Ruficoccus amylovorans: one gene and its partner. The protein of the gene in region 2 binds, or shares a complex with, the protein of the main gene of each other region. Links are inferred from orthologs where the notes say so. Each region holds a gene or a part of one and is shown on either strand. Other genes may lie near its edges.

Evidence for each region.
Region 1: the proteins of tsaD (region 2) and tsaE are in contact, whole or in part, in a crystal structure (PDB 6N9A), measured with the Thermotoga maritima proteins. The link is inferred for Ruficoccus amylovorans from one-to-one orthologs. Residues at the interface, in WP_004082750.1 of Thermotoga maritima: Cys10, Asp11, Arg49, His50, Leu82, Gly84, Gly135, Gly136, Glu154, Thr155, Leu156, Asp157, Asp158, Ser159, Glu162, Asp165, Lys166, Arg169, Leu170, Tyr175, Lys213, Thr214, Leu217, Tyr218, Gln221, Arg222, Asn324; in WP_004082108.1 of Thermotoga maritima: Leu37, Gly38, Lys46, Lys57, Val59, Lys60, Ser61, Thr63, Phe64, Thr65, Leu66, Met67, Val69, Pro71, Tyr82, Arg83, Leu84, Asp86, Asp88, Phe89, Asp93, Ile128, Asp130, Glu131, Arg134.

Annotation. Positions count from the first base shown.
Region 1 is NZ_JACHVB010000034.1:148,306-153,834, forward strand. Bases 1,650-4,649 are described here. They hold tsaE (tRNA (adenosine(37)-N6)-threonylcarbamoyltransferase complex ATPase subunit type 1 TsaE), read right to left. Parts: upstream 3,378-4,649; coding sequence 2,922-3,377; downstream 1,650-2,921. Other genes in these bases: H5P28_RS11180 (hypothetical protein), read left to right, coding at 1,650-2,687; H5P28_RS11190 (thiamine-phosphate kinase), read right to left, coding at 3,374-4,351; H5P28_RS11195 (CPBP family intramembrane glutamic endopeptidase), read right to left, coding at 4,348-4,649. In the rest of the region: H5P28_RS11170 (quinone-dependent dihydroorotate dehydrogenase), read left to right, coding at 1-302; more of H5P28_RS11180, read left to right, coding at 834-1,649; more of H5P28_RS11195, read right to left, coding at 4,650-5,199; H5P28_RS11200 (dihydroorotase), read right to left, coding at 5,364-5,529. UniProt on the Escherichia coli protein: Required for the formation of a threonylcarbamoyl group on adenosine at position 37 (t(6)A37) in tRNAs that read codons beginning with adenine.
Region 2 is NZ_JACHVB010000025.1:65,406-70,925, forward strand. Bases 1,543-4,533 are described here. They hold tsaD (tRNA (adenosine(37)-N6)-threonylcarbamoyltransferase complex transferase subunit TsaD), read right to left. Parts: upstream 3,554-4,533; coding sequence 2,531-3,553; downstream 1,543-2,530. Other genes in these bases: H5P28_RS09815 (NADPH-dependent assimilatory sulfite reductase hemoprotein subunit), read right to left, coding at 1,543-1,558; cdd (cytidine deaminase), read left to right, coding at 1,681-2,469; H5P28_RS09830 (S41 family peptidase), read right to left, coding at 3,794-4,533. Outside these bases: more of H5P28_RS09815, read right to left, coding at 1-1,542; more of H5P28_RS09830, read right to left, coding at 4,534-5,086; H5P28_RS09835 (SAM-dependent methyltransferase), read left to right, coding at 5,141-5,520.

The sequences.
Region 1 (5,529 bases), on a different replicon or contig from region 2:
TTGCCACCAACACGATGGTGGCCCGGCCGGACGGCATCGACGATGGCGGCGAGACTGGCGGCCTCAGTGGGCGGCCGATTCACACCCGCTCGGTCCAGATGGTGAACTACATTTACCGCTCCACCGGGGGCAAGCTGCCCATCGTGGGCGTGGGCGGGATCATGGACGCCAAGAGCGCCGGGCAGATGTTCGACGCCGGGGCCAGTCTGGTCCAGCTTTACACCGGGATGGTCTATCGCGGGCCGTTTTTCCCGCGGGACATCGTACGCTCGCTCCAGTGGCATAATGCCGAGTGGGTCTAACCGACGGCCAGTTTAACTGATTTTAACCGAAGACCGGAAAAGGCGTGAAGACTGCGATGGCAGCCCCTTTACGTCTTTTCTGGTTTTTTAGTTTTCCGGGGCGAAATCATTTTCATTTGGGCACAAAAAAGCCCGCGATTGCGGGCTTTAAAAAATGGTGCTCAGGATGGGACTCGAACCCATACACCTTGCGGCACCGCCCCCTCAAGACGGCGTGTCTACCAATTCCACCACCTGAGCAATATTGGAGTGAAATGAAGGGGAAAGAGAAAACGCCTCTCGCGCCCACGTGCAACAAAAAACTTCACCCCGGTGTTTAATTTCACGGTGAGATGATTTCGGGACTGGTACGGAAAACGCTCCAGAAGGCCTGAAATTGCCTTATGCGAGGTTATTATCTTCCCTAGAAAGCTTATTGCCATTGGGGCATTTTTCCTCCTAGTCTCCCGTTTTCGCTTGGTAATCCCAATTTTTAGCCTGAACAGGTAACGCTACAAACCTCCTCCCTTTTTCACTCTCTGCTGCGGTAACATGGCTGGCACATCACAATCCGGTAAGGATGCGGGCGACCCTCCCGCTGTCGATTTAAGCGCACTGCAGGACCTTAGTTTTGGTCCTGACTGGACGAGCGGTAAGCCCATTACCACGCATACGCGCGATTCGCGTGAGCGTGGCAAGCGCGGCGACCGTGGCTCCGGCCCGCGCAGTGGCCCGCCCGCCCGCCGGGATCGCCGCCCTTCGCGCCCGCCACGCGAGAAGGATGCCCAGGAGGGCAGAGAGTCACGTGGTGGCCCCCGCCGACGTGACCGGCGCGAGGAAGCTCCGCAGGAGGAGTACCAGCCCGTGGTCGAGGTACTCTTTTATCCGGAGGATATTCCGTTCAAGGCCCTGTGCCACGCGATCAAGACCTCCTGCCGCACCTATGAGCTTTTCGAACTGGCGCGCCTGATCCTGAGCAAGCCCGACCGCTTCGTTATCGTGATGAAGCCGCTGGACGGAGTGCCGGGACTGGAGCGTTTTGTGGTGTCGGTCCCCGACGGCTTGCCCTTTGAGAGCGAAGAGGCGGCCCTGGCCCACGTCATCAAGCATCACCTTGACCGTTTCTTTACCACCGAGGAGGTGGAGATCGACCCTCCCAAGGGCTCCTTCCTCATGGTCAACCGTTGCGGCGTGACCGGCGAACTGCTCGGACCACCCAACTACCACCGCTACCAGGCGCTCGTGGCCGAGCACCACGCCCGTCGCGTGCCTAACATGGCCTTCGAGCGCTTCCAGCAGAAAATCGAGGCGGTGAAGGACCAGGAAGTGATCGACGCGTGGCTGAAGAAGATGTCGCACGTGGTCCGCTACAAGGTGGTCTCTCCCCGCGAGGGCGAGCCCGAGTACCTGGACGGAGCCGAAGCGGCCAAGCACTTCCTGTTGGCCAAGCGGCGCAGCGAGGTTATCCGCGAGTCCGAGCAGGTGCGCCTCTCGGGCAAGAGCGTGGATCTGCTTCCGGACGGACCGATTGCGCGTTCGATCAAGGCGGTGCTCGATCGCCAACTGCGTTTCCCGCTCGACACGGCGAACAACCTGCGCGGTCGCCTGCGCCGGATGAACTTCACCATCTACAAGCGCGGTTCCAAGGGCGTTTCCTACGTCTGCGCGGTCAAGCGCTCCTTCCGCGACAGTAACACGCGCTTCTCCGAGTCCTTGCAGGAACTGATCGATTTCATTGAGAACCACCAGAACATCAACGTTTCCACCCTGCCGGAAACTTTTCTGGGGATTACGTTGGAAAAGGGCGGCGAGCAGCCGCTGCCGCCGGAAAAGGCTCCAGCCATCGACAAGGTATCGGAGGAGGAAGCTGCCCGGATCGTCGAGGCCCACGAGAAAAACCGACTGGCCGAGCAGGAGGAATCCGGTGAGGCTGAGCAGGAGGAATCCGGTGAGGCTGAGCAGGAATCTGGCGACACCGCAGACAAAGCGTCAGAACCCGCCCCTGTCGTGCGGAAGCAAAGTCTCAGCGCCGAGGAAAAGCAGGTGCACCAGCTTTTTGCGGATTTGCGCTGGCTGGTGAGCGAGGGGTATGTGACCGAGTTTGGTGATGGAAAGCTTTTCGCCAATCCGCCGGTGGCCGTGGCTCCCAAGCCGTCTGCCTCGGAGGCTGCCGAGGCCGTCACTGCCGCAGCAGAAGATAGCGGTTCGCCCAAAGAGGGGTCCTCGACGTCCGAGAATCCTGACGCTTCAAAGACGGAGGAAGCTGCGCAGGCTGCCTCATCTGAGCCGGAAGCCGCCTCGGATGCCGGGCCTGCGGCTGAGGAAGTTCCTGCTGTGGCGGAAGCTACCGCCGAGGCTGCCCCTGAGGTGGTGGAACCGGAAGCATCGGAAAAGCCGAAGGAGTAACATCGCTTTCAAACGGTCTTGATAAAGCCAGGGCTCGAACAGGCAGGCCGGAAAGTGCGGCAAGTCTGTCCGGAGGCGTGGCCTTCCGCACTCCCTGTCCTTCCGGTTAAAAAAGTAATCGAATTTGACGGTTCCCGTTCTTGCGAAGAAACGAAGTTTCGTCTCAAAAGTTTTTGGGGAAGAGCGCGAGAGGGTGTTCTTTTTCAAAAACACCCTCTCGCATAATCCTCAAAGCTACCTGGAATCGCTTTCGAGTCGGATCAGGCGCTCGTTTTCGCCTTCGAAACTGAAGTGTAGCCGCCAGGCCCGGCGCAGCCATTCGGGTGAAAAGCGTTCCGGCCACTCGACGGCGAGCAGCCAGGGGGATTCCAGCAAGTCCTCCAGCATGAGGCCTTCGGCTTCGTCGGCCTGCTCCAGCCGGTAGGCGTCGAGGTGGACGAGCTGTCGCCGGCCCCGATAGAGGTTGTAAATGTTGTAGGTCGGGCTGGTGACGGGGCGGGTGATGCCTAGTCCGGTCGCCAGGCCGCTGATAAAGGTGGTTTTGCCGGTGCCGAGGTTGCCGTGCAGGGCGAGAACGGTGTCATCGGGCAGGCAATCGGCCAGTTCCTGACCAAGCTGGCGGGTCGCGTCGCTGCCGGAGGTGAGCACCCCCATGCGCAGCCGGTGGAGAAATGCCGCTTGCCCGCTCATTGTCCGCTCAAGTGCTGATAACCACCGCGGGGGAAGAGGATATTTCCGTTGGCGGCGTCGGTGAGATGGCCGTCGGTTTCGGGGCTGGCGTCGGCGAACTTGCCGATCAGGGTTAGAGGCAGGTCAAAATCGCGGCTCCAGGCTTCAAGGAGGGGGGAAAGGTCGGCCTGGCCGTCGAGGATGACGAGCAGTTCGTAGTCCTCGCCGTCGCAGCAGGCGTGGTAAAGCGGGCTTTGCCCGGAGCGTTCGGCCATGCGACCGGCGGCTTCGTCGAGCGGGACCGATGCGGTGTCGAGACGGGCGCAGGCCTGAGGCGGAAGCATAGCCGGGAGATCCTTGGCCAGGCCGTCCGTCAGGTCCATCATGGCCTTGACTTCGGGGCGGGCGGCCAGCCATTGGCCCTCGGTCAGGCGGGGGATGAAGGCGGCGTGCTTACCCAGCAGGCTACCGCCGAGATGCCCTGTGACCGCGACCCGGTCGCCGGGCTGCCCGCCGAGGCGCTGCACCGGGCGGGAAGCCTCGCCGTAGAGGGTGAGCGTGGCCGCGAAGGTGCGTCCTTCGGCTGAGCAGATATCGCCGCCCACGATGTGCGTTTTATAGGTCAGACTGGAGACTTTCAGGCCCTCGAAAAAGCGCTCCAGCCAGGTCATGGAGAGGTTGGCGGAGAGCATGAGGCCGAGCACGGCGGCGTGCGGACGCCCGCCCATGGCGGCAATGTCGGAGAGGTTGCGCTTGAGCAGCTTGGCGGCGACCTGCTCGGGCGGGAGGGAGTCGTCGAAGTGTTTGCCATAGACCACCGGGTCGATGGTCAGCAGTGGAGAGCCCTGCACGGCGGGAAGCACGGCGCAATCGTCGCCTATGCCCGCCGGCGGCGGGGGAGTGGCCCGCCCGAGCCAGTTGTGGATGCAACTGATGAGGGTGGTTTCGTTCAGGCTGCCGACACTTTGGGCCAGACTATGAGAGAAAGGAGTCATGCCGGAGAGGTTTGTACGATTTGGGGAGCGATCGAGATGAGCAGAAGCGTGTTCAGGTTAAAACAGGCGTGGAAGCAAATGGGGACCAGGATAGAGCCGGTGCGTTCGTAGGCGCGGCCCAGCAGCATGGCCAGTAGAAACAACGGCACAAACTGGAGCAGGTTAAGATGCATCAAGGCAAAGAAGAACGAGCTGCCTGTCAATGCCAGCAACGGGTGAAGCCGGCCTTTGAGGAAGCGGTACAGCGCCCCGCGGAAGACCAGTTCCTCGACCACGGGGGCAACGATCCCGGCCATGAGCACGACCAGCGCCCATTCTTCCCAGCCTTTGAGCGCGGTCAACTGCTCGACCAGCGGCTGGTGGGGCGTCTCGATGCCCCAGCCCTGTTTGCGCAGCCAGCCGAGCAGGGATTGCCATCCCAGGCTGGTGAACGTCATCAGCGGCAGTGCAGCCAGGAAAAAGAACGCTCCAGCCTTCAACCCGGCCAGCGGGGAGAGCTTGGCGGGGTTGAGCGAAAGCCCCTGGGCGGCATAGGTGCGCAGGACGAAGGCGTAGAGGACCAGCACGCCGAGTTGCGCACCCATGAACTGGGCCACGGTGCGATAGGGCCAGTGGGCGGCGTCGGGGGAGACAGCTTCGATGATCAGTTGAGCTACACTCTGGCCGACCATCTGAAGCGCGAACATGCCGACGAAAAACGCTGCAAAATCGAACAGACGGGCCTTCCACGGCTCTAGCGCGAAGTCCTTATAGCGGCGCTGCTGCTGGATATCCTGCACCAGACACACGCATCCGGCCAGCAGCAGGAGCAGGGTGTAGGTGCTGGCTATGAGCTCGGGCGTCAGCATGTCTGGAAAGCGTAAGTCTGGGTAATCCCGTCAAGCAATGGCAATACTAACCGGAGGACGCGCTAAATGGCAAAGCCGGGCTGTGTAAAAACAACCGCTGTGTTCGCCGCATTCGCTCCGTGTGGCTTTCGTTTGCCGGGGAATGAATTGATAACCAATTCCCGTTACCGGCCCAGGACGTTGCGACCGTTGACGAAGGTGGCCGTGACCTTTCCGCGCAGGGTCTGACCCAGCCAGGGCGAGTTGTGCGAAAGGCTTTGCAGGGCTTCCGGGGTGACGGTCCACTCCGCTCCCGGGTCAAACACCGTGATGTCCGCATCGGCCCCTTCC
Region 2 (5,520 bases):
GCCGGACGTTCTCCTTATAGAGCTTGTTCATGCGCGAGCCGTCGAATCCGGCCCCGAGGTACAGGTTGTACTTGCCGGGGGAGCGGCCCACGAGACCGATCTCGCCCAGATAGGGGCGGGCGCAGCCGTTGGGGCAGCCCGTCATGCGGATGACAATGGCCTCATGCTCCAGCCCGGCCGCCTCGATCACGCCTTCCAGTTCGGTCACAAGGTCGGGCAGGTAGCGTTCGCTCTCGGCCAGGGCGAGGCCGCAGGTGGGCAGCGCCACGCAAGCCATCGAGTTGAGCCGGATGCCGGCTTGCTCGAAGCAGCGGTCGAGCTTGTACTCGGCCAGGATCTTTTCGATCTCGGGGCGCTTTTCCGGGCTGATCTTGCCGATGATGAGGTTCTGGTTCGCGGTCAGGCGGAAGTCCCCGTTATGGACCTGGGCGATCTCGCGCAGGGCGGTCTTCATCTTGATCTCGCGGTCGTCGCGAACGCGGCCGTTCTGGACGAAGAGGGTGAGGTTAAAGTTGCCGTTGGTGCCCTCGACCCAGCCATAGCGGTCGCCGGTGGACTCGAAGACGTAGGGACGCGCTTCGCCGAGCTTGATGCCGCTGCGGGCCTCGACTTCGCCCCGGAACCAGTCCAGCCCGCGGTCGTCAATGGTGTACTTGAGACGGGCGTGCTTGCGGTCGGAGCGATCGCCGAAATCGCGCTGTGTGGTCACGATAGCCTCGGCCACCGGGATGACGTCCTCGGGCTTGACGAAGCCGAGCACATCGCCCAGACGCGGGTAGGTGGCGTGGTTATTATGGGTCATGCCCATGCCGCCGCCGACGGTGAAGTTAAACCCGGCCAGCTTGCCCTCCTCGACAATGGCGATGAGCCCGAGGTCATGCGCGAAGACGTCCACGTCGTTGCTCGGCGGGATGGCCAGCACGATCTTGAACTTACGCGGCAGGTAGGTCTTGCCGTAAATGGGCTCCTCATCCGGCTCGCTGGAGACGGCCTTCTCGCCGTCGAGCCAAATCTCGTGGTAGGCGCTGGTCTTCGGGGTGAGGTGGTCGCTGAGCTGCTGGGCGATCTTGAGTGCCTCGGCGTGAATCTCCGACTGCTCGGGATTCGGGTTGCACATGACGTTGCGGTTCACGTCACCGCATGCGGCGATGGTGTCGAGCACGACCTTGTTGATCTCCTGGATGGAGCGCTTGAGGTTGCTCTTGATGATGCCGTGGAACTGGAAAGCCTGGCGGGTGGTGAGCTTGAGCGTGTGGTTGGCGTAGTCGTCGCTGAGCTTGTCCATGGCCAGCCATTGCTCGGGCGAGCAGACGCCACCGGGCACGCGCACGCGAACCATGAAGGAGTAGGCGCGCTCCAGCTTTTTGTTACGGCGCTCGCTACGCACGTCGCGGTCATCCTGCATGTAGATGCCGTGGAATTTCGTCAGCTGTGTGTCAGCTTCGGAAATCGCCCCGGTGGACAGGTCGGCAAGCCCTTCGAGGATGGTGCCGCGCAGGAAATTGCTGGCATCCTTCAAGTCCTCGTTCTTGGAAAGTTTTTTGGCGGTGGCGCTCATCTCAGTGCTTTTATTGGTTTATTGGGTAACTTACTTAACTTTATTTTCAATGCTTGGCAAGCGGATTTATCGCTTTTCGCGGGGCGGACGATCCGTTATCGGATAAACAAGGCGAAGGAAGCATGCCAGAACAGGAAAGATACCTTCAGGATTTTCAACGGTTGGAGCAAGCGAAAGCGTTCGCCTGCGTCCCGGTTTCAGGGTATCAGGTCGGGGCGCTCCTTGTCACCGAGGAGGGGCGGCTTTTCCCGGGCGCGAACCTGGAATTCCCCGGCTTGCCGCCAAACTACTGCGTCCACGCCGAACAGGCCGCTGCCGCCGCCGCGCTGCTGGCCGGCTGTCGCGAGTGGCGCCAGTTGCTCGTGAGCGCTGCTCCCTGCGGGCATTGCCGCCAGTTTCTGCGGGAGTTCGACCCCGGCTCGCTGCGTGTCCGTGTGGTCGAGAGCCCAACCATCGCCAGCGTGTCCACCTTGGGCAAACTCCTTCCTCAAGCCTTTGGGGCCGAGGCGTTTTTGCCCGATGCCAAAGGAGCCGACGACCAACTGCCCACCCCGGCCCCTGTGCCCGGCACGCCCGCAAGCGGTTCGCCTATAATCTCCAACTTGGAAAGCGCCGCCCGACAGGCTCTTGCCCGTAGCCACGCCCCCTACTCCGGCAACCGCGCCGTGGCCGTGCTGGCCGGGGGCGGAGTCTTGATTGCCGGGGCCAGTTTCGAAAACGCCGCTTACAACCCCGGCCTCGGCCCCATGCAGGCCGCGCTCTCGCAGTGGCGGCTGGCGGGACACGACTTCGCCGCCATCGAGCGTGTCTGGCTCGTCCAGAGCGACCCGTCGCGCGTCAGTTGGGAAGCCCAGTCGCGGGAAATCCTCGCCAGTGTGAGCGCCTCTCCATTGACGGCGAGCGTCCGTTGAGCCTGCATTTTAGTCCAAATCCACCGTAACAAGAGGCGGAGTCGGGGCGCCGCAAGCCGTCTTATTCCTCGCCCGTCAAGGTGAGCGCGGGGTGGAAGCTCAGGCGTTCGGCGGGCAGGCAACCAGCGGGATCGACCCAGGCGGCAAAGGCGATCATCGCGGCGTTGTCGCCGGTGTGGCGCTTGAGCGCGGGCAGCAGTGGCAGGCGTTCCTTTTCGGCCAGCGTCTCCATCGACTCGCGCAGGAGGGTGTTGTTGGCGACACCTCCGGAGAGCCCGAGACTGGCATATTTGCCCGCCCGCAACACGTGGCGCGTCTTGCGGATCAGTTGGTGGACTACGGCTTGCTGATAGGAGGCGCACAGGTCGTTAAAATCGAGCGCCAGTTGCGCGTCGTCCATTTTCTCCAGGCGGTAGCGCAGGGAAGTCTTCAGCCCCGAGAAGCTGAACCGCCAGTCGCGCGCCTCGGGAATCCCGGCGGGGAAATCAAAACGCTCCGGGTTCCCCCCGGTGGCGGCCTTCTCCATCAGCGGGCCGCCCGGGTAGTCCATCCCGAGGAGCTTCGCACCCTTGTCGAGGGCCTCGCCCGCGGCGTCATCCACCGTCTGCGCGAGGATGGTTATCTCCAGCGATTCGCTGATGCGAAAAAGCAGCGTATTGCCCCCCGAAGCCAGCAGCCCCAGGTGCGGCAGGCAGGCCGCCAGGCGTTGGCGGAAGCCCGTCGGGTCTTCGCTGTGCAACGGAATAAACGGGGAAAACGCGTGCCCGCGCAGGTGGTTGACACCGACCAGCGGGAGGGATTTGGCCAAGGCGAGTGACTTGGCCAACGACAGGCCGATGGCGAGGCAACCGGCCAGGCCAGGCCCGCAGGTGACAGCGATCCGCTCCACCTGCTCAAAGCCTTCCGCCCGCGACGCCTCACCCAGCAGCCAGCCAAAATTACCCAAATGTTCGCGGCTGGCCAGGTCGGGCACGACCCCGCCGTAGCGCTGGTGCAGGCTCACCTGGCTGTGCACCCATTCACCACACAGCCCCGCCGCCGGATCAAACAGCGCCAGCGCCGACTCGTCACACGAACTTTCCACTCCCAGCCACATATTCAGATCCGGGATTTAAGCGGCAAAACCCCGCCCCTTGAAAGGAAAAAGCGCCACGACCGGCGGACGAGTTTCTTTCGCGGAATAATGCGGGGTCCGGCTGGACCAGCTATCAGGGGCAGGAGCCTTTTTGGCTCCGCAGGGGCAGCGCCCCTCAATGTCCAGTGCGGTCACGCACTTGGGGGCGCAGAGCCCCCAAATTATGCAGCAAACTTCGGTAACGGGACACTAGCTGGCGTCAGCGGCGGCACGGTAAGCGAGCAGGCCGCGCAGTACTTCGCGGGCGCGTTCGATGGCCTGATCCGTCACCGGCGCAAAACCAAAGCGCGCCTCGAAGGCTTGCGGGTCCATCAAGCGCAGGTGCGAATACTGGAGCCGCTGTCCGAGGGCGGCGCGGGTCGAGACCGGAACCGCGATGTCGGGGATGACGCCCTCCTTATGGATCGTACGCCCGCTGGGCAGGTAGTACATGGCCGAGGTCAGGCGCAACCCGTCGCCGTTGGCGAACTCGTATACCCGCTGGACCGAGCCTTTGCCGAAGGATGTTTCCCCGATGATGACGGCCTTGCCCAAATCCTGCAGGGCACCGGCCACGATCTCCGAAGCGCTGGCGCTGGAAGCGTCAATCAGGATCGCCACCGGGTAATGCGCCTGGCGGGCCGTGCCCGTGGTGCGCTCCTCGTTGATGACGGTGCCATCCCGTCCGCGCGTAGTCACGATGAGGGTATCGTCGGGTAGAAATTCGCCCGCCACAGCGACGGCTTCCGTGAGCAGCCCGCCGGGGTTTCCACGCAGGTCGATGATGAGCGCCTGCATCCCCTGAAATTCCAACTGGCTGAGCGCGACCCGGAACTCGCTCCCGGTGTTGCGGCCAAAGCCCGAGATCCTCATAAAGCCGATACCGTCCGGACCGACCCCGACCTCCCGCACCGAGGGAAAATCAATCGCCTCCCGCCGAAAACTGAAATCCAGCTCGCGCCCCTCCGAAGGCCGGTAAACACTCAGCGCCACCGTCTCGCCCACCGGGCCGCGCAGGCGTTCGACCATTTCCGTCACACTCCAGCCCGCAGCATCCAGATCGCCCACGCGCACAATCTCGTCGCCGACCCGCAGCCCGGCGGCCAGCGCGGGACTTTTCTCAAACAGCCCGGCAATGGTCACCCGCGAGTCGATCCGCTCGACTTCGGCCCCGATCCCGGCGTAGTGCTGGTCGGTATGCACGGTAAAGTCCACGTAGTCGTCATGGTCCATGTAGCCGGAGTACTCGTCCAACCCGTGAATCATCTGCTTGAGCGCGGAGGTACTGAGGTCGTCGTAGCCGACCTTGTCCGTCTCCACATAGCTGTCGTTGGTCAGGAGCATGACCTGCCCGACGTGAAAAATATTGCGCCAGAAATCCAGGCTGAAAAGATCGCGCTGATGCGGTTGAAGCCAGACCAGCGACATAAAGATCAGCAACAACACCCCGGTTCCGAAAAAAACCAGCAGGTAAATCAGCCATTGTCGCGCGTACTTGATCATCACTTGTCCGTCCCGCGCACACTAGCCGCCTGCGTCCCGCCAGCCAGATAAAAAATGCCCGCACCGATTTTTGAAGCCCTCCGCCAAGCCGCCGATCCCGCCGGACACCTTTCCTATGCCGGGTTCACCCGGCTGGCACTTTACCACCCCGAACACGGCTACTACCACCGCCAACGCGAGCGCGTGGGCCGCAACGAGCAGAGCGACTTTTACACCGCCGCGAGCCTCGGCGGAGTCTTCGCCGACCTGCTGCTGGAGGCCATCGGCCAGCTCGCCCCCGCACCGCTGGAGAGTTTTTCTCTCGTCGAGTTGGGGGTCGAGGCAGGCCGGGGCACATTGGCCGGGCAGGCCGGGCGTTTCGCCTTCACCCACGAAATCGGCAGCGGCCAGAGCATGGATCTGCCTGAGCGCGCCATCGTCTTCGCCAACGAGTT